Regions from separate parts of the Pseudomonas grandcourensis genome, predicted to be linked through region 4. Evidence: predicted binding sites of a transcription regulator. Region 4 holds the regulator's gene; each other region holds the start of a gene.

Region 1 (6,015 bases), 3.0 Mb from region 4:
GTTATTTTTTGTCACGGATCCATCTGCGACAAGCTCTGAGGCTTAGCCCAGCAGGGTAGCCCAGCCTTCCACCACGTCACCGCCCCACTTGGCTTTCCACTCTTTCAGAGTCTTGTGGTTGCCACCTTTGGTTTCGATGACTTCACCGTTGTGCGGGTTTTTGTATTGTTTAACTTTGCGAGCACGCTTGGTGCCGGTAGTTTTCACTGCACCGCCGCGTGGTGCCTTGGTTTTGGATTCTGGATCCAGCAGCGCGATGATGTCACGCAGGGACTTGGAGTATTCACCCATCAGGGTGCGCAGTTTGCCTTCGAATTCCAGCTCGGTTTGCAGTTTGTCGTCTTGGGACAGATTCTTCAAACGGGCTTGCAGCTCTTTGATAGCTTCTTCGGTGGCGCGATATTCGTTGATCAAGGACATGGTGACTACCTTATGTTGTACGCTGGATGGCAGGTGACAGTGCGGCAATAATAGTCACGGTGTTTCATCAAGTAAACATTTAAGGCAAGTTTATTTAATTTAATTGCCGGGGTTTTGGCACACATTGGTAATGCAGTTATTAGTGTGGTCCCGGTCTGTCAGATATACATAAATTAACAATTGACCTGTACCGCTAGAGCATCCGGGCGAACCGGTACCGGTACTGCCCACCCTGCCGCACCGACCTTCCGGCAGGGCGAAGCGTCAACAATACTGCAGTTTTGCTGCGCAATCGCTAGAATGGCGGCCTTTGCGAAGTTCTGGAGTTTCCCCCTCATGCGCACTTTTCGTCTGGTGATTTCTTGCCCGGACCGTGTTGGCATCGTTGCCAAAGTCAGTAACTTTCTGGCATCACACAACGGCTGGATCACTGAAGCGAGCCATCACTCGGACAACCTCAGTGGCTGGTTCTTCATGCGTCACGAAATCCGTGCCGACTCCCTGCCATTTGGTATCGAAGCGTTTCGTGAAGCCTTCGCCCCGATCGCCGAAGAGTTCTCGATGGACTGGCGCATCACCGATACCGAGCAAAAGAAACGCGTGGTCCTGATGGCCAGCCGCGAGTCGCACTGCCTGGCCGACTTGCTGCACCGCTGGCACAGCGATGAGCTGGACTGCGAAATTTCCTGTGTGATCTCCAACCATGATGACTTGCGCAGCATGGTGGAGTGGCACGGTATTCCGTACTACCACGTCCCGGTCAATCCGCAGGACAAGCAGCCGGCCTTCGCCGAGGTTTCGCGCCTGGTCAAACAGCACGACGCCGAAGTGGTGGTGCTGGCCCGCTACATGCAGATCCTGCCGCCCGAGCTGTGCGGTGAATACGCGCACAAGGTCATCAACATTCACCACAGCTTCCTGCCGTCGTTCGTCGGTGCCAAGCCGTACCACCAGGCCTCCCTGCGCGGCGTGAAGCTGATCGGCGCGACTTGCCACTATGTGACCGAAGAGCTGGATGCCGGCCCGATCATCGAGCAGGACGTGGTGCGCGTCAGCCACAGCGACAGCATCGAAGACATGGTGCGTTTCGGCCGCGATGTCGAGAAAATGGTGCTGGCCCGTGGCCTGCGTTATCACCTGGAAGACCGCGTGCTGGTGCACGGCAACAAGACCGTCGTCTTCTGACAGACGTACGTCACAGTTGAAATTCGAAGGGCCTGGGCGTTCAATCGCTTCAGGCCCTTCGCCGTTTCTGCACCGAGGACATGATCATGGCCGATCCACTGGACAAAGCCACCTCCAAGGCTCCCGCCACGCTGGGCGAGGGTTGCCTGAGCCGCTACGACCCGGATGACATGGGGCCTGAAACCGGTACGGAGTTTCCTGACGCCGCGCGGTTGTGGGAACAGTTGCAGCAAGAATCCGAGGACAAGCCCAAGCCTGCCTGAGTTTTATCAACTTCATCAGCAGCGGCATGGCTCGCTCCCACAGGTTCAGTGACAACTTTGTGGGAGCGAGCCTGCTCGCGAAGGGGCCAGTTCAGACGCTAGATACGGAAACTGCCTACCAACTGCTTCAACCGCGCCGCTTGCTGCTCAAGGTCCGAGCACGCGCGCAATGTCGATTGCAGGTTTTCCACACCTTCCTGGTTCAGCGTGTTGATTTCGGTGATGTCGACGTTGATCGACTCCACCACGGCGGTCTGTTCTTCGGTCGCGGTAGCCACCGACTGGTTCATGCCGTCGATTTCACCAATACGCAGCGTCACGCTGTTCAGGCGTTCACCCGCGAGGTTGGCGATTTCCACGCTGTCCTGGCTGTGGCGCTGGCTGTCGATCATGGTGCTGACCGATTCCCGGGCGCCGACCTGCAGCTCCTCGATCATGGTTTGCACCTGTTGCGCCGATTCCTGCGTGCGGTGTGCCAGGTTGCGCACTTCGTCCGCCACCACGGCGAATCCACGACCGGCTTCACCGGCGCGGGCGGCTTCAATGGCGGCGTTGAGCGCCAGCAAGTTGGTTTGTTGGGAAATGCTGGTGATCACTTCGAGAATCTGCCCGATGTTCACCGTTTTGCTGTTCAGCGATTCGATGTTGGAACTCGATGCGCTGAGCATGCTCGACAGTTGATTCATCGCCGCGATGCTGCGGTCTACCACTTGCTGGCCGTCTTCGGCCAGGTTGCGGGCATCGCTGGCCTGGTTCGAAGCCTGAGCGGCATTACGGGCAATTTCCTGGGCGGCGGCGCCGAGTTGGTTGATGGCAGCCGCGACGCTGCTGGTGCGCGAGGCTTGCTGGTCGGAGTTGAACATCGACGAGTTGGAAGCGGCCACCACGCGCAATGCCACTTCATTGACTTGCCCGGTGGCCGAGGACACTTCGCGGATCGAGCCGTGAATGCGCTCGACGAAACGGTTGAACGCGGTACCGAGGGTGCCGAATTCGTCATTGTTCTGGATGGTCAGGCGCTTGGTCAGGTCGCCTTCGCCGTCGGCGATGTCGGCCATGGCGCGGGTCATGACGTGCAGCGGCTGGATCAGGATGCGAATCAGCATGCCGAGCAGGGCGATGATGATGGCCACGGCAATGATGGTCGCAACGACAGCCGAGGCGCGGAATTTGCTGAGCATCGAGTAGGCTTTGTCCTTGTCGACCGACACACCGATGTACCAGTTGACCGACGACAAGCCTTTGATCGGGGTGAAAGTCACGATGCGGGTTTTGCCGTCGACCTGGATTTCGCTCATTGCGCTGCTGATGGCCGGCGTGTCTTGCGGGTAGACATCCTTGAGGGACTTCATCGCCAGCGCTTTGTCAGGATGTACCAGGATCTTGCCGTCGGAGCTGACCAGGAAGGCATAACCCATGCCGTCGAAATCCAGCGTGCCAAGGCTGTCGGCGATCACCTGCAAGCTCAGGTCGCCACCGACCACGCCGATGTTCTGGCCGTCCTTGATAACGCTGTCGACAATGGAAATCACCAGCTGGCCGGAGGCCAGATCAATATAAGGCTCGGTCAATGCCGAACCGCTGCTGCCTTGCGCGCTCTTGTACCAAGGGCGTGCACGCGGGTCATAGCCATCGGGCATCTTGCTGTCCGGGCGAATGATGAACGAGCCATCCTTGTTGCCGAGGTAGGCGCCCATGAAGGTCGAGGTGACGGCTTTTTGTACAAGCAGGCTGGAAACGTTGTCGGCATCGGGGTTGAGCGCGACAGTTTGTGACAGGTTTTCAATCAGCAGGCTGCGCCCGTTCAACCAGGTCTGGATATTGTTAGCGGTAACTCCGCCCATTTCCTGCAGATAATTTTCCAGGTCTTCGCGGATGGCATTGCGCTGCAAATAGTCGTTGTACAGGGTGAATGAGGCGAAGGCGGCAATCACAATGAGGGCGGCGGCAAGCAGGATTTTATGGCTGAAACGCAGATTTTTGTTCATGGCTTGGGGTTCCGCTAAGGTCTTAATGTCCAGCGCGTGCTTTTATAAAGGGACGCACGACGGGCAAGGTTGAAAGCAAGTGAATTTTCCGACTCTCCTTAGGGAAATTTCCGACCAGATCGTGTCTGACTGCTTTGTCGTTATTTCTATCGGCCGTGTAGGACCAAAGATTAATCATGGGTGACCAAATGCCTGACTCATTGCAACTCGTTATCGGCGCAGATCTCGAAGGGCAGCCGATTGCCCAGGCCATGCGCCTGGCGAACCGCCACGGTTTGATCGCGGGCGCGACCGGCACCGGCAAGACCGTCACTTTGCAACGACTGGCCGAAGCCTTCAGCGATGCCGGTGTGGCGGTGTTCGCTGCCGACATCAAGGGTGACCTGTGCGGCCTTGGCGCCGCCGGCAACCCCCAGGGCAAGATCGCCGAGCGGATTGCCGGCATGCCCTGGCTCAACCACAAGCCTCAGGCTTATCCGGTGACGTTGTGGGACGTACACGGTCAGTCCGGTCATCCTTTACGCACAACCTTGAGTGAAATGGGGCCGCTGCTGCTGGGCAGCCTGCTGGAGCTGAGCGACAGTCAGCAGTCGGCGCTGTACGCCGCTTTCAAGGTGGCGGACCGTGAAGGCCTGTTGTTGCTCGATCTCAAGGACCTGAAAGCGTTGCTCAATCACCTGCGGGACAACCCCCAGTTGCTGGGCGACGATGCGGCGTTGATGACCACCGGCTCCAGCCAGGCACTGTTGCGACGACTGGCGACCCTGGAGCAACAGGGCGCCGAAGCCTTGTTCGGCGAGCCGGCGCTGCAACTCGAAGACATCCTCCAGCCCACTGCGGATGGCCGTGGGCGCATTCATTTGCTGGATGCCAGCCGCCTGGTACATGAAGCGCCGAAAGTCTACGCGACGTTCCTGCTGTGGCTGCTGGCCGAGCTGTTCGAACAGTTGCCGGAGCGTGGCGATGCCGACAAACCGCTGCTGGCGCTGTTCTTCGACGAGGCTCACCTGTTGTTCAACGGCACGCCCCAGGCATTGCGTGATCGTCTGGAACAGGTCGTGAGGCTGATTCGTTCGAAAGGCGTGGGCGTGTATTTCGTCACCCAGTCGCCGGGTGACCTGCCGGATGATGTGCTGGCGCAGTTGGGCTTGCGCATCCAGCACGGTCTGCGTGCGTTCACGGCCAAGGAGCAGAAGTCCCTGCGCGCAGTGGCCGAAGGTTTCCGCCCGAACCCGGCGTTAGATGCGTTGTCGGTGTTGACCGAGCTCGGGATCGGTGAGGCGCTGGTCGGCACCCTGCAGGAAAAGGGTACGCCGGAAATGGTTCAGCGGGTTCTGGTGGCACCGCCGCAATCGCGGATCGGGCCTTTGACCGATGCCGAGCGCACGGCGTTGATTGCCGGATCGCCTTTGAAAGGGCGTTATGACAAGCCGATAGACCGTGACTCGGCCTATGAGGTGCTTATGGGGCGCAAGGGGCTGGCACCTGAGCCCGAAGCGGAGCAGGGCAAACAGGAGCCGAGTTTCACCGAGCAGGCCGGAGAGTTCCTTGGCACAGCGGCAGGGAAGGCGCTGAAATCGGCGATGCAACAGGCGGCGAACCAGATTGGCCGACAGTTGGTGCGCGGCTTGATGGGCTCATTACTGGGCGGCAGCAAACGCCGATAGCGAGCGGACTCAATCAAATGTGGGAGCGAGCTTGCTCGCGATGGCGGCATATCAGTCAACCTATATGTTGAATGTCATACCGATATCGCGAGCAAGCCCGCTCCCACATGGGTTCTGTGTCAGGTTTTGGTTTTGGCGTGCGCCGCCAACCGCTCCAGCGCGGCCCGCAAATTCGGGTCGCTGATCCCGTCGGCCGTGGCCTGGATGGTCGCTGCCGCGTCGTTGGACAAATCCATGGTATGCCCGGCCGCACCTTGCTGAACGGTCGGCGGTTGAACTTTGAACAGGATCCGGGTCAGATTGGCGAACTCGTCGAACATCTGCAGTTGCCGTTGCAGGCGCTTCTGCTGGTAGCGCAGGCGGGTTGCCCAATGACCGTCGGTGACAATCAGCAACAAACTGCCTTCACGCCAGGAAGCCACGTGGCAATGCTCGCGAGCGGCGGGTTGCAATTGGCTTTCGAGCAAACGTTGCAGATGACCCAGGCGTTGA
Region 2 (6,015 bases), 1.2 Mb from region 4:
GCGCCACATCGTGACCCTGCTGACCCGCAAGGTCACAGCCGGGCAGTTGCAGGCCGTGAGTTCGATCACCGCCAAATATGGCCTGAACATCGACCACATCGATCGTCTGTCCGGGCGCATGCCGCTGGACACCCCGGCTGACAAGGGCAAGGGCTGCATCGAGTTTTCCGTGCGCGGCGAAGCGGCTGATCCGCAGGCGCTGCGTGCCGAATTCCTCAGCGTCGCCCAGGAACTGAACGTCGACATCGCCTTCCAGGAAGATTCGCTGTTCCGTCGCAACCGTCGCCTGGCGGTGTTCGACATGGACTCGACGCTGATCGAAGCCGAAGTGATCGATGAACTGGCCAAGGCGGCCGGCGTGGGTGACAAAGTGTCGGAGATCACCGAGCGGGCAATGGCCGGTGAACTGGATTTCCGCGCCAGTTTCAAGGAGCGCCTGGCCTTGCTCAAAGGTCTGGACGTCAATGTGCTGGACTCCATCGGTGCCTCGCTGCGCCTGACCGAAGGTGCTGAAACCCTGTTCGCCGAACTCAAGCGCCTGGGCTACAAGACCGCGATTCTGTCGGGCGGCTTCACCTATTTCGCCAAGCAATTGCAGGCCAAGCTGGGTATCGACTACGTGTTCGCCAACGAACTTGAAGTGGTCGACGGCAAAGTCACCGGCGTGGCGGTCGAGCCGATTGTCGATGCGCAGCGCAAGGCGGATTTGCTGAAAGAGTTGGCACACAAGGAAGGCTTGCGCCTGGAGCAGACCATTGCGGTCGGTGACGGTGCCAATGACTTGCCGATGCTCGCGATTGCCGGGTTGGGCGTGGCGTTCCGCGCCAAGCCGCTGGTGAAGCAGTCGGCCAAGCAGGCGATTTCGACGCTGGGCCTGGATGGCGTGCTGTACCTGCTGGGCTTCCGCGATCGCGACGGTCAGCTCTGATACACCCGATACAAGTGTGGGAGCGGGCTTGCTCGCGAAGGCGTCATCACATTCAACATCTATGTTGACTGTAAGTCCGTTTTCGCGAGCAAGCCCGCTCCCACAGGGGTACAGCTCGGTCCTTAAGCTTTTGGAGAGCCCATACCCTGACCCATCTGCACCGCAGTACCGGCGGTCATCTCTTCAGCCCACTTCACTTGATCCGGCCCAAACAGCACGACGGCGGTCGAACCCAGCTTGAAGCGACCCAGTTCCGCACCTTTTTCCAGGTGGATCGGCGCGCGAGCGGCTTCGTCGTAGCGGAAGGTTTTCAGCTCGCGTTTCGGCGGCGTGACCAGACCGGCCCACACGGTTTCAATCGACGCCACGATCATCGCGCCCACCAGCACCACGGCCATCGGCCCGCGCTCGGTGTCGAAAATGCACGCCACGCGCTCGTTGCGGGCGAACAGTTCCGGAACGTTTTCAGCGGTGGTCTGGTTGACCGAGAACAGACGGCCCGGGATGTAGACCATCTCGCGCAGGGTGCCGGCCAGCGGCATGTGCACGCGGTGGTAGTCCTTCGGCGACAGGTAGATGGTCGCGAAATCGCCACCCATGAACGGCGCAGCGTTTGCCGCATCGCCACCCAACAATTCCAGCACGCTGAAGCTGTGGCCCTTGGCCTGGAATACGCGGCCGTGCTCGATCGGGCCGAGCTGGCTGATTGCACCGTCGGCGGGGCTGAGGATCGCGCCCGGGGTCTCGTCCAGCGGACGGGCACCGTCTTTCAATGCGCGGGTGAAGAATGCGTTGAAGTGCTCGTAGGCGGTCAGGTCTTCGACCAGCGCCTGGGACATGTCCACCTGATAACGTTTGGCGAACCAGGCGGTAAAGGCATTCTTGAACCAGCGCACGCGGCATTCGGCGATGCAGCCGGCCAGTCGCGAGAGCAGGTTGTGGGGCAGCAGGTACTGGCCGAGGAGAAACAGACGCTTGTTCATTAACGGTCCTTAAAATCTTGAATTTCTACCGGGGTATCGGGATGGTTGCCCCATTCGCCCCAGGAGCCGGCGTAGCCCTTGACCCGCGGATAACCGAGAGCCTTGGCCACCAGATAGGTGAAGCCAGACCGATGGTGGGTCTGGCAGTGGGTAATCACTTCTTTGTCTTTGCTGATCCCGAGTTGTTCGAGGATCTGCGGCATGTCGGTGCGAATGCGCAACTGGCGTGCCCGATCCATGCCGGCGGTCCATTCGAAATTGACTGCGCCGGGAATGTGGCCGCCCTTGGCTGCCAGGACTTTTTCGCCGGAGTACTCCAGCGGCCCGCGTGCGTCCCAGATTGCCAGGTCGGCGGCGCCGAGGCGGCTTTGCAGGTATTCGCGGGTGGCGGTGGGTTCATCGTGCAAGGTCAGTGGAACCGGGCCGCCCACGGGTGGCGGGATCTGGATCGACATGGGCAAGCCTTCTGCCAGCCAGGCCGTCAGGCCGCCGTCGACATAGTGGTACTTGTTGTGGCCGATGACATCCAGCAGCCAGATGAAGCGCCCGGCCCAACCGCCGCCTTCGTCGTCATACACCACGTAGACCGCATCGGGATTGTGTCCCAGCTCACCAAACAGCGCTTCGAGTGCTGCCTGCGGGGGCATCAGCCCCGGGGCGGGGGCCTGGCCGAGCTGCGTGCGCTTCGGATCGACAAAGCGCGCGCCGGGAATGTGCCCTTCGGCGTAGCGGGCGGGACTGGTCAAGTCCACCAGAATCAGTTCGCGGGCGTCGAGGCGAGGGAGCAAGTCGCTCGGCTCGATCACCAGCGGCAAGCCAGAGAAGTCAGACATGTGAGGTCTCCAGAGCACAAAAGGGAGGATTGTAACGCAGCTTATTGGCCTCGGTGGCTAAAGCTGTGCAGGGCTTTCTCGATGCACTGCGCGGTTTTGCCGAAGGCCTGTACGGAAATTTCAGAAAACGGCCCGCCGCCTTGATCCGCTACGACGATCATGATCACCCGGCCATTGTTGACCAGCGAACGCAGCAGCAGGTGTTCACCGCTGAACTGTGAGCGCAGGCTGTTGGGCAGCAGAGCCGAGAATTGCGCGTTGTTGGCTGGCGTCAGGCGCACCTGGGCCTGTTGCGCCAGCAGACGTTGCAACACGTTGCTCTGGCTGACCACGAAGTTCAACCCGGCCGCTTCCTTCGGCAGGCCGGCCGTCTGGTGCACGCGCAGGTTGGCGTGGGTACGGTCGGCCATCAGGATCATGACCCGACGCATGCCGCAGGCCACGAGGGCGTCCCTGGCGGCGATGGTCAAGTGCATGGCGTTGGTGAAGCGACTCGGCTCGACCAGCAGTTCGGCGCATTGCTTGCGCCACTTCGCCAGGTCTTCGGCGGTGGGTGGCGCTGCCGGCAGCAAGCCTGCGTGGACACGGTTCATGCCCCACGGCCAGATCAGCGACTCGGCGGGGTGCCAGAGGTCGGGCATGGCATGTTGGCGTGCGCTGTTGGCGGCTTGCTGGTGCAGTTGTTGCTGTAGCTCGTCCATTGGCATTTGCAGGTAAAGGCTGGTCAGGTACTGCCAGCGCTCACTGTGGGGGCTGTCCCAGGCATGTTGCGCCGACAGCGCCAGCCCGTTGGCCAGCAGCACCGTATTGGCCGGCTGATTGAGCCAGCGGCGCAGGGTCGGATCGTCATCGAGGCGGTTCTGCTGGCGCAGTGGATGCTCGCTGTCACGGGCAATGCGCAGGACTTTCACCAGCTCCCGCTGTTCGGTGAGTAACAGGCGATAGCCCTGCTGCACCCAGATCGGCAAGCGCCAGACCTCCACCAGCGCCTGGCCGATATCCAGCAGGCGTGCGCCAAACAGTTGCTGCTCGACTTTGCGTGCCGACTCGCCTTTATGAATGACCCGCAGCTCCCAGTCTTCGAGCAGTTTTGGATGGGTCAGCGCTAGCGGCCACAGCGGCGAAAGAAACAGCAGGCTGCCCCAGTGGATGTCCTGCCACAGGCGCGCCAGGCGACTGGCAAAAAAACCGTTGGCCTGTTGCGTGGCGTGCTGGCTGATCATCTGCAACTGACGCAGGGCTTTGGGGATCTCGGACTGGGGTTCGGCGGGCAGGCGGGCGAGCAGTTCTTCGGTGCGCTTCAGACCGAGGCGATTGATCGCAACCTCAAGGTTTTCCGCCGGTTCGGTCATGCCGCCATGGGTATGCCGGTTGGCTTCGCGAATCACGCTCAAGGCCAGGGCCGGACTGCCTTGCATGAGGTCGGCGATATCGCGCAGCGAGCTGCGATTGTCGCCGATGGCCTTGCAAACCAGGTCGTGGCTGGCTTGCGGAACCGGCAGGCGCACGCCATCGAGAAGCTTGACCCAGCCTTCGAGCGTGGTCGGTTTCGGGGTTGGGACGTTCGTTTCGTTAACCATGGTGGGAGGCGATCATCGTCAACATTACCTATGCCCGCAAGGGGTCAAATTAGCTTTTCGCCTGAACTGGCTATAGTCTGGCGCAGTTTTGCCGATAAGTAGAAGAAGAGATTTTTTAACTTCCGAATATGACCTTGAACCCGACTCAGTAAGTGCTCTCCTAACCTATGGCTAAAATTATCGGCATCATCGTCGTATTCGCGAGCGTGCTCGGCGGATACGTGCTTTCCCATGGCAAGATTGCCGCCCTGATCCAGCCTTTCGAGGTCATGATCATCGGCGGCGCGGCCCTCGGCGCCTTCTTGCAGGCCAACCCCGGCTACATGACGATGCACGTGCTCAAGAAGTCCCTGAGCATGTTCAGTTCGCGTTTCAACCACGGCTTCTACCTTGAAGTGCTGGGCCTGATCTACGAGATCCTCAACAAGAGCCGCCGCGAAGGCATGATGGCCATCGAAGGCGACATCGAAGATGCCGCCGCGAGCCCGATCTTCGCCAAGTACCCGACCGTTCTCAAGGACGAGCGCATGACCGCGTTCATCTGCGATTACCTGCGCATCATGTCCTCCGGCAACATGGCTCCCCACGAGCTGGAAGGCCTGTTCGACATGGAACTGTTCAGCCTCAAGGAAGACCTGGAGCATCCATCCCACGCGGTCAACGGCATCGCCGACGCCATGCCCGGTTTCGGTATCGTCGCGGCGGTACTGGGGATCGTGGTGACCATGGCTTCGCTGGGTGAAGGCGACCAGAAGTCCATCGGCCTGCACGTGGGTGCGGCACTGGTCGGTACCTTCTTCGGTATTCTCGCCGCCTACGGCTTCTTCGGCCCGCTGGCCCATTCCCTGGCCCACGATGCCAAGGAAGAGCTGAACGTCTACGAAGCCATCAAGGCCTCGCTGGTGGCGTCGGCTTCCGGCATGCCGCCATCGCTGGCCGTGGAGTTCGGGCGCAAGGTGCTGTACCCGGCGCACCGCCCAAGCTTCGCCGAGCTGGAACAAGCGGTTCGCGGTCGATAAGCCATGGAAAACAATCAGCCGATAATCATCAAGCGCGTCAAGCGCTATGCGGGCGGGCATCACGGGGGCGCCTGGAAAATCGCCTTCGCCGACTTCGCCACGGCGATGATGGCGTTCTTCCTGGTGTTGTGGCTGCTGTCCACCGCCACGCCGGAACAGAAGATCGCCATCGCCGGTTACTTCAAGGACCCGATCGGCTTTTCCGAAAGCGGCACGCCCTACATCATCGATCTGGGCGGCACGCCGACCCTGGCGCCGGAAAACACCCTCAACCCCGAGGTAAAGTCCCAGCCGCAGCCGGACAAGGTCACCGTTGATACCGACCAGGTCGAAGGCATGGCCGAGCAGGTCGAAAAAGAGCGTCTCGAGTTGTTGCTGCAAGAACTGCAGAACAAGGTCGAAGAAAACCCGCAGATGCAGAAGTTCAAGGATCAGATCCTGTTCGAAATCACGCCAGACGGCTTGCGCATCCAGATCATGGACGCGGAAAACCGCCCGATGTTCGACTCAGGCTCAGCTCGCTTGAAGCCGTATTTCGAAGACATCCTGCTGGCCATGGCCGACACCATCAAGGCGGTGCCGAACAAGATCAGCATCAGCGGCCACACCGATGCCAAGCCATACACCGGCACCGGTGATTTCGGTAACTGGGAGCTTTCGGCCAACCGTGCC
Region 3 (6,015 bases), 870 kb from region 4:
AACTCGGCCTTGGTGGCGCCCCGACCTGGCCGCAGGCGCTGCGCATGCACCGCGTGCTCGGCGAACTGCCACTGGATTCGGTGGTGCTGGAAACCGACTCGCCCGACATGGCCCCAGCCATGTTCCCCGGCCAACGCAACAGCCCGGCACACCTGCCGGCGATCTGCGCGGCATTGGCGCAATGGATGGCGATCAGCCCGGAACGACTGGCGGCTGCCAGCACCGCCAACAGCTGCGAAGTGTTCGGCTGGTAATCAGTCGGCGTGAGCCCTGGCAGCTTCCAGGATCAGCGTCAGGTGCTGGCGTCGGCGGAAGTAACGGACCACCGCGAAATACACGAATATGGCGATCAGCGAAGCATTCAACTGTTCGATGACGCTGAGCATCCCCACCCACTCCATCACCAACGCCACCAGCAAGGCGATGCAGACCATCATCCGCAGGCTGGCGCGCAACAGCGAAAAAGAGTCGAGCGACTTGAAGCGCCTGAATTGTTCCGGACAACGTAACTGAACGTGTTTCTGGCAGTGGGCACAGGCAAACGCCTCATTGATCGCAATGGCGTTGAGTTGCCAGGGTTGAAGCAGCAATGTGCGCTGACAATGCGCACAGCGTCCCTGGACTCCTGATGTTGCAACAGACATAACCAAGTTCCTCCATGAAGTAAGCCGCGTAACTCTTCCTTGATTGACATTCAAAATCCAGCGCACGGAAAGAATCAGGAGGATTCTCACCGGGAAAAGGAAAAAGTATTACGAAACTTTCCGACAGTACACCAAAACGTGGGAGTGGGCTTGCCCGCGAACACGGCGGCACATTCAACATCGATGTGACTGAAAGATCGCTATCGTCGGATCGCCGCCCGGAGCAAGCTCGCTCCTACAGGTTCCCGAGCGGTCTTTCAGACCCGGAATGCACTGATCAACTGCTTCAACTCCACGACCTGGGCCGACAACGCCCGGCTGGCATCTTCGGTCTGATGTGCACCTTCAGCGGTGCGCTCGCCGGCGCGGTTGATCTCGACGATGTTCTGGTCGATGTCATGAGCTACGGCGGTTTGTTGCTCTACAGCGGCGGCAATCTGCTGGTTCTGGTCGACGATCATGCCCACCGCTCCCAGGATGTTTTCCAGCGCCCGCTGGACCTTCTCCGACTGCCCCACCGTACCGCTGGCCATTTCATGGCTGGTGCCCATGGCCTTGACCGCCGCGCCGACACCACCATGGAGCCTGGCGATCATCTGCTCGATTTCTTCGGTCGACTGCTGGGTTCGTTTGGCCAGGGTCCGGACTTCGTCGGCTACCACGGCGAAACCACGGCCCTGCTCACCGGCCCGTGCTGCCTCGATGGCGGCATTGAGCGCCAGCAGGTTGGTCTGCTCGGCGATGCTCTTGATCACTTCGAGCACGCGGCTGATGGACTGGCTGTCGCTGGCCAGTTGGTTGATCACCAGCACCGATTGATCGATCTCGCTGGCCAGCGCGGCAATGCTGCCTTGCTGCGACTCCACCAGACCGCGACCATTGATGGTCTCATCGTTGACACTGTGGGCACTGCTGACCGCCGCGGCGGCACTGCGCGCGACCTCCTGGGAAGTGGCCGACATCTGGTTCATCGCCGTGGCCACTTGTTCGATCTGCGTGCGCTGCCCGGCGACGGCCTGGTTGCTTTGCGCGGAAACGCTTTCCACTTGCCCGGCCTGACGCTCGACTTCACTGACGGTCTGCCCCACCCGCTCGATCAGGTCATGGATCTTTTTCACGGTGCCGTTGAACACCTCGCCCAACTCCCCCAACTCATCGCGGCTGTGGGCGCTGAAGGTCACGGTCATGTCGCCGGCCGCCACCTTGTCCATCACCCCCCCCAGGCGTTTGAGGGTGGTGCGGGTCGAGGCATAGAAACCGCCGTAGAGGTAGAATATCAGTACAAACACCACTGACAACGCCACGGCCTGCAAGATCATGTGCGTACGATTCTGGTCCAGGCGTTGCTGCAACTGCGGGCCGAGGTACTTCAGGGTCGCTTCATTGAGTTGGTAAGTCTGGTCCATCAGGGCAGTGACCTGATCGTAAAAACCCTGCCACGGCGCGTCGAGGGTATCGGCCATGACCACTTGCTCTTCGAACAGCTCGCTGGCTTTTTTCAAGGATGCCCGGCTGCTATCGGCCTGAGTCGCCAGGTTATCGCGTGCGGCTTTGCTGGAACCCACGGCATCCTGCAACTTCAGGCCATACTCGGCCTGGAGCTTTTCAATCTGCGCCAGCAATTCATCGAAACGGGTACTCGACGCCGAGTTGATGAACCCCTGCCCCAACGAGTAAGACCCCATTGCCCGACCTTCGCCCAGGATCTGGGTGACCCTTGGCGTGACGAGGGTGACGAGTTCGCTCAACTGGCGCATGTCGTTCTGGTTGTCGCGACTGAGACCGGACTGGCTGGTGATGAGCTGGCTGAAAATCTGCGCGCTGCCCACCAGTTTGCCGATCAAGGCACTTTTGCTTTGCAGGGAGTTTTCCGTTTGCTGGGCCTTGAACGCGGCGATCATTTCATCGCGCTTGCCATCAAACACCGCGACCTGCTCCGGGTCGCTGGTCATCGCCGTCAGCCCTTGCAGGCGAGTCAGAATATTCTGTTCGAGGGCGCTGATCTTCGATTCGACATTGCCGGCCTTGCCGGATTGGCCGAGGCTGACATTGATCTGCACCAGGTTGTTCAGGGTTTCCAGATCGCGCCGTAACGTCAGGCTACTGCCCAACAGGTCGAGACTTTGCAGTTCGATCCGCGTGCCCTGGAATTCGCGATAGGAGTCACGCACCAGATAGAAGTTGGTCACCAGCATCGGCACCAGGAACAGTACGCTGATCAGGCTGAACTTCATGCCGAAGCTCAGGCGGTTCATCAGTGCGACAGCGGGATAGAGCAAGCTCTTCACTGGATGTCTCCCTTCAATTTCTTATTTTTTTTATTGGCAGGCGCAGACAGACAGCAGATAGCCACTATTCGGCGCTATCTCTGTATAACTTAAATCGGCAGGAGGTTTTGTAACTTAAGGTTAACGACAGGGCGAAGCACTTCGGACTAGTGATCGCCCCGTGGCTAAGGGGCTTGCTCTGAATGCGGTGCTAATGCAGCACCGTCCACAACGCAAACCCGGCATACCAGAGCACCGCCGCACGCAGCAGCAGCGCCCAGATGCGGTCCAGATTGTTGATACCTTCCGCGCCCGTCACCGGTGCCGGAATTTCACCGGCCACCAGCCCGACTTTCACGATCAATTGCGCAGCGCTGATGTTCCAGTTCAGCAGTTCATGCAGCATGACCCGACTGACCGCGACAAAATTGCCGACCAAAGCAAGGCTCGCCGCCAGCAGACGCACCGGCAACCAGTCGAAGGCGTGACGCAGTTGCCCGGCGCGCTCGACCACCGCCGGGTTTTTCCCGTGCTCTTCGGCCAGCGCCAGCAGTCGATAACTCAGCGCCGCGACCGGACCCAACAGGAAGTACCAGAAAATCACCGCGAAAAAGCTCTGGTAGGCCTCCCACAGCAAATGCCCTTCGACCTGCTCCAGCAGCTGCTCGCCACTGTCTGCGCAGATATCCAGGTCGCGCTTGGCGACATGGGCCGCCGCTTGCAGGTCCTCCCGACGCCAGGCATCGCGGAACGGCCCGAGATCGCCCAGCAGATCACCGCGCCCCAGGCTGTAGATCACCACCAGCAAATGGATCGGCAGCGCCAGCAACCCGTAGGCCACCGGCTCGATGACAACCAGCAGCAAACCCAGCAACGCCACCGGCAACAAGACCACTACCGACAACACCAGCCATGGCCGCTCCGAAAGTCGCGGACTGGCCTCAAGCTTGTTCAGCTCGTGTGTCCAGCCATTGTCACGCTGAACCCGATGGCGCAGGGCCGAGAACTTCTCGATCCACACCGCCAACAGCAACACCAGAAAACTCATCGTCCTTCCTCTTGTGCCAGGGCGGCACGATAGCGTGCCCAGTCGAACGCCGGCCCTGGATCGGTTTTGCGCCCCGGTGCAATGTCGCTGTGCCCGCAGATGCGCTCGGTGGTGATTGCCGTGAACGCCTGCTGCAACTGGCGGGTCAGGGCTGTCAACGCGCGGTATTGCGCGTCGGTGAACGGCAGATCATCCGTGCCTTCAAGCTCGATACCCACGGAAAAATCGTTACAGGTTTCTCGCCCCTCGAAGCACGAGACACCCGCATGCCACGCACGCTCAAGACATGAAACAAACTGGGTGACGGTACCGTCTCGCTCGATCAGAAAGTGCGCCGACACCCGCAAATCCGCGATCCCTTCAAAATAGGGATGTTCGGTGACATCCAGACGATTCTGGAAAAATTCCTGCACCTTGCCGGTGGCGAACTGCGCCGGAGGCAGGCTGATGTTGTGGATCACCAGCAGGGAGATTTCGTCTGTGGGGCGCGCATTGAAGTTGGGTGAGGGGCAGACCTGCACACCCTGAATCCAACCGCTCGCGGGGTCCAACTGCATACCGATTCCTTCAACGTCGACTGTATTGGCACAGTATGCCGCGATAATCCCCCGGGGCGCGATCACTTGCCGTATTTGAGGCGCTGGAGGTTGCCGATCTCAAACAGGCGCTTGCTCGGAATCGACGATCAACGCCGACAACGGCAGAGAATCGACCAAATGCAGGCGCCAGCGCCAACGTAACGCTCTGATGCCTTGGGTTGGTCCGTGCCATGGCCCTATAATCGAGCCACTTTGTTTGTGGAGTCCGTTATGCCGAATCTACGTCTCGCCGATCTGACCGCCGAAATCGAAGCCAACGTGCGCCGTGCGTTGCGTGAAGACATTGGCAGCGGCGACATCACCGCTCAGTTGATCCCGGCCGAACGCCTGGCCAAAGCCACCATCATTACCCGCGATGCGGCCGTCATCAGCGGCACCGCCTGGGTAGATAACGTGTTTCGGCAACTGGACCCACGGGTGGCGGTGCACTGGCAGGTTGCCGACGGTGAACGGGTGACGCCCAATCAGGTGCTGTTCCACCTCGAAGGCCCTGCACGCTCGCTCCTGACCGGCGAACGCAGCGCCCTGAACTTCCTGCAATTGCTCTCCGGCGTGGCGACCCGCGCTCAATACCTGGCGGACTTCGTGGCCGAGACCCAGGTCAAGCTGCTCGACACCCGTAAAACCCTGCCGGGGCTGCGCCTGGCGCAGAAGTACGCCGTGACCTGCGGTGGTTGCCACAACCACCGCATCGGCCTGTACGACGCCTTCCTGATCAAGGAAAACCACATCGCCGCCAGCGGCGGCATCGCGCAGGCCATCGCTGCTGCGCACAAGATCGCCCCGGGCAAACCGGTCGAGATTGAAGTGGAAAGCCTGGATGAATTGAAAGAAGCGCTGGCGGCCGGTGCCGACATCATCATGCTCGACGAACTGAGCCTGGACGACATGCGCGAAGCCGTGCGCCTGAACGCCGGCAAGGCCAAGCTGGAGGCAAGCGGAGGGATCAACGAAAGTACGTTGCTGCCGATTGCACAGACCGGGGTGGATTACATTTCGATCGGTGCGATGACCAAGGATGTGAAGGCGGTAGACCTGTCGATGCGACTGAGTCTCTGATCGCGCCTCGCCGTATGAAAAACGCCAGCCTCATCAAGGCTGGCGTTTTTGTCAGACCACCAGATTGTTCATCTCGCAGTACTCTTCCCACTCGACACCTAGTACCTCGGCCGCTTCTTTATGCAGCTTCAGGCGTTCTGTCTCGTACTCATCCGGTGTCGAGGTGTACTTGAGGCTCAACTCCCACGGCTGCAAGCCCTGGGCTTCGGCTTCATCCTCGAACGCCCACTGAATCTGGTCCTTCTGATCATCGGCACTCAGGTCCTTGATCTCTTCCATCAGATCCGGCACATCCAGCACGTACTTTTTCAGTGCTTCTTCGTGTCTGGCTTCTTGGGTCAATTCTTTTATTGTCATGGCGTTCTCGTTGATCTGGGGAATGGAAGATGGATCTGGAT
Region 4 (6,015 bases):
GGTGTCGCGGCCGTGATCGGGCTGCGTTCGCGGACTTCGCTGAACATGCTGTTCACCGCGTCCAGCGCTTCGAGAACCACGTCCATCAGTTCCGAGTCGACGCGACGCTCACCCTTGCGCAGGATGTCGAACACGTTCTCGGCGATGTGGCAGCACTCCACCAGCTCGTTGAGCTGGAGGAAGCCGGCGCCCCCTTTTACAGTGTGAAAACCGCGAAAAATTGCATTGAGCAGATCCGCATCATCCGGACGGCTTTCCAGCTCGACCAGTTGCTCGGACAGTTGCTCTAGAATCTCGCCGGCCTCAACCAGGAAATCCTGAAGGATCTCTTCATCGGCGCCGAAGCTCATTAAGGGGGTGCTCCTACAGGTCTAAAAACCCAAAAAACCTAAAATTCTAAAACTCTAAAATCCCAGGCTGGATAACAAATCGTCCACATCGTCCTGACCGGACACAACGTCTTCTCTTTTATCGGCATGAATCTGCGGACCTTCACCCTGAGAGAGATGTTTTTGTGGATCTTTTTCAGCAAGCATCGCTTCACGGTCATGTTCGATGCCCGCAAAGCGGTCCACCTGACTGGCCATCAGCACGAGCTTGAGCAGGTTGCTTTCAACTTCGGTGACCAACTGGGTCACACGCTTGATCACCTGGCCCGTGAGGTCCTGGTAATCCTGGGCGAGCAGGATGTCGTTGAGGTTGCCCGACACCGCGCGATTGTCCGTGACGCTGCGCGTCAGGAACCCGTCGACCCGCCGGGCCAGTTCACGAAACTCTTCGGCGCCGACTTCGCGACGCATGAAACGCCCCCAGTCCGCGCTCAACACCTTGGCTTCATCGGCCAGGCCATTGACCAGCGGCGTGGCACTTTCCACCAGATCCATGGTGCGGTTGGCCGCGGCCTCGGTCAGCTTGACCACATACCCCAGACGCTCGGTGGCGTCGGTGATCTGCGACACTTCTTCGGCTTGCGGCATGTGCGGGTCAATCTGGAAATTGACGATCGCGCTATGCAGTTCGCGAGTGAGCTTGCCCACTTCCTGATACAGGCCGCGGTCACGGGTCTGGTTGAGCTCATGGATCAATTGCACCGCGTCGCCGAACTTGCCCTTTTCAAGGCTCGCGACCAATTCGACGGCGTGTTTTTTCAGGGTCGATTCAAAATCGCCCAATGAAGTTTCGTTATTGCCCATAGCTCCCCCGTGGCGCACTCATCAACCGATGCGTTCGAAAATCTTCTCGATTTTTTCTTTCAACGCCTGGGCCGTGAAGGGCTTGACCACATAGCCGTTAACGCCGGCCTGGGCCGCTTCGATGATCTGCTCGCGCTTGGCTTCAGCGGTCACCATCAGTACCGGCAGGTGCTTGAGCTTTTCATCGGCACGCACGTGGCGCAGCAGATCGATACCGGTCATGCCAGGCATGTTCCAGTCCGTTACCAGAAAGTCGATGCTTCCGCTGTTGAGCACCGGAATGGCGGTAGTGCCATCGTCGGCCTCGACGGTGTTGGTGAACCCAAGGTCACGCAGCAGGTTCTTGATGATCCGCCGCATCGTTGAGAAGTCATCAACGATGAGGATTTTCATGTTCTTGTCCAATTCGACCTCCAAGCAGTCTTAAACGCGCCCAGCACCTGGACGCGCCATTTCAATCAATCCGGCAAAGCACTCAATGACTGTCTGGAGCACAACAGATCGCGACCGGCGCAGTTCAACACCACACCAGCCTCGTTCGCAGTGTCCCCACACTGCCTTCAGCGCGCTCGCCACTCCCCCAAACGCCCCCGCAAACGGGCCGCGCACTGGCTGTGTAACTGGCTGACCCGCGATTCGCTGACCCCCAGGACCTCACCGATTTCCTTGAGGTTCAACTCTTCGTCGTAGTACAGCGCCAACACCAGTCGCTCACGCTCCGGCAAATTGGCAATCGCATCCGCCAGCGCAGCCTGGAAGCGTTCATCCTCCAGGTCGCGTGACGGCTCGAGATGAGCACTCGCGCCATCCTCGTGCAGCCCTTCATGTTCGCCGTCCTGCAACAGGTCGTCGAAACTGAACAGCCGGCTGCCCAGGGTGTCGTTCAAAATCCCGTAGTAATCGTCGAGACTCAATTGGAGTTCGGCCGCAACTTCGTGATCTTTAGCGTCACGGCCGGTTTTAGCTTCAATCGAGCGAATGGCATCGCTGACCATGCGCGTATTGCGGTGAACCGAACGTGGCGCCCAATCCCCCTTGCGCACTTCATCGAGCATGGCGCCGCGGATTCGTATGCCCGCGTACGTCTCGAAACTGGCGCCTTTGCTGGCGTCATATTTGGTCGACACTTCAAGCAGGCCGATCATCCCGGCCTGGATCAGGTCTTCGACCTGGACACTGGCCGGCAAACGCGCCAGCAAGTGGTAGGCAATGCGTTTAACCAGCGGCGCGTAACGCTCGATCAGCTCGTACTGCGCATCACGTGCCGACTTCTTGTAGAGGTTGTAGCCGCTGGCTGTCATAGAACAGGTCCTGCTGTCTGCTGCACGAGCCGCTCGACGAAAAACTCCAGGTGCCCGCGCGGGTTGGCAGGCAGCGGCCAGGTATCGACCTTCTGCGCGATGGCCTTGAACGCCAGCGAGCACTTGGAACGCGGGAAGGCCTCGTAGACGGCGCGTTGCTTCTGCACGGCCTTGCGCACGCTTTCGTCGTAAGGCACCGCACCGACGTATTGTAGGGCGACGTCGAGGAAGCGATCCGTGACCTTGGTCAACTTGGCGAACAGGTTGCGTCCTTCCTGCGGGCTCTGGGCCATATTGGCCAGGACGCGGAAGCGGTTCATGCCGTAGTCGCGGTTCAGCAACTTGATCAAGGCGTAGGCATCGGTGATCGAGGTCGGCTCGTCGCACACCACCAGCAGCACTTCCTGGGCTGCACGGACGAAACTGACTACCGACTCACCAATGCCCGCAGCGGTGTCGATCACCAATACGTCGAGGTTGTCGCCGATATCACTGAAGGCCTGGATCAGGCCGGCGTGTTGCGCGGGGCTCAGATGCACCATGCTCTGAGTGCCGGATGCGGCCGGAACGATACGGATGCCGCCGGGTCCCTGCAGCAGTACATCGCGCAGTTCGCAGCGGCCTTCGATCACGTCGGCCAGGGTACGTTTGGGTGTCAGGCCCAGCAGAACGTCGACGTTCGCCAGTCCCAGGTCGGCGTCCAACAGCATGACGCGCCGGCCAAGCTCGGCCAAAGCCAGGGACAAGTTCACTGACACATTAGTTTTCCCGACGCCACCTTTGCCGCCGGTCACCGCGATCACCTGTACGGGATGCATGCTGCCCATGTTATTTCTTTACCTTGTCTTGCATAGACGGAGGCCACATTACTGGCTGCGCGTTCACAAACGGAACAATGCATGGCAGACCATCGATGTAGGTACAAAAACTGTTCATTTTTACCTCAGCCAACCTGCTTGGTCGGGCTGTGGTAGATGTCAGCGAACATGTCAGCCATGGCTTCTTCGCTGGGTTCTTCCTGCATTTGCACGCTCACGGCGCGGCTGACCAACTGGTGACGACGCGGCAGATGCAAATCATCCGGGATCCGCGGGCCATCGGTCAGGTAAGCCACCGGCAGTTCATGACTGATGGCAAGGCTCAACACCTCGCCCAGACTTGCCGTTTCATCCAGTTTAGTCAGGATGCAGCCTGCGAGCCCACAACGCTTGTAACTGTGATAAGCGGCCGTTAGAACCTGTTTCTGGCTGGTGGTTGCCAGGACCAGATAATTTTTCGAGCGGATGCCACGACCGGCCAGGCTTTCGAGCTGCATGCGCAGGGCCGGATCGCTGGCCTGCAGGCCGGCAGTATCGATCAGCACCACGCGTTTGCGCAGCAATGGCTCCAGGGCCTGCACCAGGGACTGGCCCGGATCGACGTGGGTCACCGGCACATTGAGAATGCGCCCCAGGGTCTTGAGCTGCTCCTGGGCACCGATGCGGAAGCTGTCCATGCTCACCAGCGCAATGTTCTGCGCGCCATACTTGAGCACGTAACGGGCGGCCAGCTTGGCCAGGGTGGTGGTCTTGCCCATGCCGGCAGGGCCGACCATGGCGATCACACCGCCCTCTTCCAGCGGCTCGACTTCCGGAGTAACGATCATGCGCGCCAGGTGCGCCAGCAACATGCGCCAGGCCTGACGAGGCTCTTCGATATCGGTGATCATCGCCAGCAGGTCACGCGACAGCGGACCGGACAGGCCGATGCGTTGCAGGCGACGCCAGAGGTTGGCCTGGTCCGGACGGCTGCCTTGCAGCTGATTCCAGGCCAGGGAGCCCAACTGGACTTCCATCAGTTCGCGCAGGCTGTTGAGTTCGAAACGCATCGAGTCGAACGCACGTGGATCCACGCCACCGGACGTTGGCGCAGCGGCCGGCGCGGGGCGACGGGGTTCGGCGTAGGTCGGCTCGATCAGCGGCTCGGCGGCGGTCAACGGCAAGCCGGCGAACAACTGGCGATTGGTGGCATTGTCGCTCTCGCCATCGCCACGCAGGCTCAATTCGGCCTGGGCGGTGACGATCCGCGACTGAGTCTTGCGCAGCTCGTCTTCGAGCTCCATGTTCGGAACCCGCGGCGCCAGCGCCGACAGCTTGTAATCCAGCGCAGCCGTCAGCTCGACACCCCCGGCGATCCGGCGGTTGCCAATAATGGCCGCATCAGCGCCCAGCTCGTCGCGAACCAGCTTCATGGCCTGACGCATATCGGCGGCGAAAAAACGCTTAACTTGCATAAACCACTACCTCAGCCGTTGGGCCCTACTGTCGCAACGATGGTCACTTGCTTGTTGTCAGGGATTTCCTGGTAAGCCAACACATGCAAACCCGGGACTGCGAGCCGGCCAAATCGCGAGAGCATCGCGCGAACCGGACCAGCCACCAGCAGAATCACCGGCTGACCTTGCATCTCCTGACGCTGCGCCGCGTCGATCAAAGAACGTTGCAGCTTCTCAGCCATGCTTGGCTCCAGCAGAACGCCCTCTTCCGAGCCTTGTCCTGCCTTCTGCAGACTATTGAGCAATATCTGTTCCAACCTTGGCTCCAGCGTGATGACTGGCAGCTCCGACTCAGTGCCTACAATGCTTTGGACGATTGCGCGGGATACGCCAACCCGCACGGCAGCCACCAGCGCGGCGGTATCTTGACTCTTGGCGGCATTGTTGGCGATCGCCTCGGCAATGCTGCGGATATCGCGCACAGGCACTTGTTCGGCCAGCAGCGCTTGCAGCACCTTGAGCAGTTGCGACAGCGAAACCACACCCGGCACCAGCTCTTCGGCCAGTTTTGGCGAACTTTTGGCCAGCAATTGCATGAGTTGCTGCACTTCTTCGTGACCGATCAGTTCACTGGAATGCTTGTAGAGTATCTGGTTCAAGTGGGTAGCCACTACTGTACTGGCATCGACCACCGTATAACCGAGGGATTGCGCCTGGGCGCGCTGGCTGATTTCGATCCAGACCGCCTCCAGGCCGAAAGCCGGATCTTTGGCGGTAATGCCGTTGAGCGTGCCGTAGACCTGCCCCGGATTGATCGCCAGCTCGCGATCCGGGTAGATCTCCGCCTCGGCCAGGATCACCCCCATGAGGGTCAGGCGATAGGCGCTTGGCGCCAGGTCGAGGTTGTCGCGGATATGCACGGTCGGCATCAGGAAGCCCAGATCCTGGGACAGCTTCTTGCGCACACCCTTGATCCGCGCCAGCAACTGGCCGCCCTGGTTGCGGTCCACCAGCGGAATCAGGCGATAACCCACTTCCAGGCCGATCATGTCGATCGGCGTCACGTCATCCCAGCCAAGCTCCTTGGTTTCCTGGGCGCGGGCCGGCGACGGCAGCAGTTCCTGCTGGCGCTTGACCTCTTGCAGGGCCTGAACCTTGGCGACGTTCTGCTTTTTCCAGAACAGGTAAGCGCCACCGGCCGCCAGGGCCGCCATGCTCAGGAACGAGAAGTGCGGCATGCCGGGCACCAGCCCCATGACCGCCATCA

What was found. Region 4 encodes FliA, which starts transcription of late flagellar genes. Its sites were predicted from a motif close to CTAAAGTTTNNNNNNNNNNNGCCGNTAA; they were not measured.
Region 1: a site for FliA is predicted at 4,003-4,030, ahead of AABM52_RS24625 (methyl-accepting chemotaxis protein). Genes of this name have one in related genera too.
Region 2: a site for FliA is predicted at 4,395-4,422, ahead of motA (flagellar motor stator protein MotA). Genes of this name have one in related genera too.
Region 3: a site for FliA is predicted at 3,024-3,051, ahead of AABM52_RS03940 (methyl-accepting chemotaxis protein). Genes of this name have one in related genera too.

Annotation. Positions count from the first base shown of each region.
Region 1 covers NZ_CP150919.1:5,500,568-5,506,582, reverse strand. Annotated here, with positions in the region: gene mvaT (histone-like nucleoid-structuring protein MvaT) at 43-420, opposite strand; gene purU (formyltetrahydrofolate deformylase) at 757-1,605, shown strand; gene AABM52_RS24630 (hypothetical protein) at 1,692-1,868, shown strand; gene AABM52_RS24625 (methyl-accepting chemotaxis protein) at 1,967-3,856, opposite strand; gene AABM52_RS24620 (helicase HerA-like domain-containing protein) at 4,045-5,523, shown strand; gene AABM52_RS24615 (DciA family protein) at 5,643-6,015, opposite strand, start outside.
Region 2 covers NZ_CP150919.1:597,203-603,217, forward strand. Annotated here, with positions in the region: gene serB (phosphoserine phosphatase SerB) at 1-928, shown strand, start outside; gene asd (archaetidylserine decarboxylase) at 1,051-1,911, opposite strand; gene rhdA (thiosulfate sulfurtransferase) at 1,911-2,744, opposite strand; gene AABM52_RS02580 (HDOD domain-containing protein) at 2,786-4,324, opposite strand; gene motA (flagellar motor stator protein MotA) at 4,492-5,343, shown strand; gene motB (flagellar motor protein MotB) at 5,347-6,015, shown strand, end outside.
Region 3 covers NZ_CP150919.1:910,230-916,244, reverse strand. Annotated here, with positions in the region: gene AABM52_RS03950 (TatD family hydrolase) at 1-254, shown strand, start outside; gene AABM52_RS03945 (hypothetical protein) at 255-644, opposite strand; gene AABM52_RS03940 (methyl-accepting chemotaxis protein) at 902-2,932, opposite strand; gene ampE (regulatory signaling modulator protein AmpE) at 3,123-3,959, opposite strand; gene ampD (1,6-anhydro-N-acetylmuramyl-L-alanine amidase AmpD) at 3,956-4,516, opposite strand; gene nadC (carboxylating nicotinate-nucleotide diphosphorylase) at 4,769-5,617, shown strand; gene AABM52_RS03920 (DUF6388 family protein) at 5,669-5,974, opposite strand.
Region 4 covers NZ_CP150919.1:1,781,330-1,787,344, reverse strand. Annotated here, with positions in the region: gene AABM52_RS07880 (chemotaxis protein CheA) at 1-350, opposite strand, end outside; gene AABM52_RS07875 (protein phosphatase CheZ) at 405-1,193, opposite strand; gene AABM52_RS07870 (chemotaxis response regulator CheY) at 1,215-1,586, opposite strand; gene fliA (RNA polymerase sigma factor FliA) at 1,754-2,494, opposite strand; gene fleN (flagellar synthesis regulator FleN) at 2,491-3,321, opposite strand; gene flhF (flagellar biosynthesis protein FlhF) at 3,438-4,766, opposite strand; gene flhA (flagellar biosynthesis protein FlhA) at 4,778-6,015, opposite strand, start outside.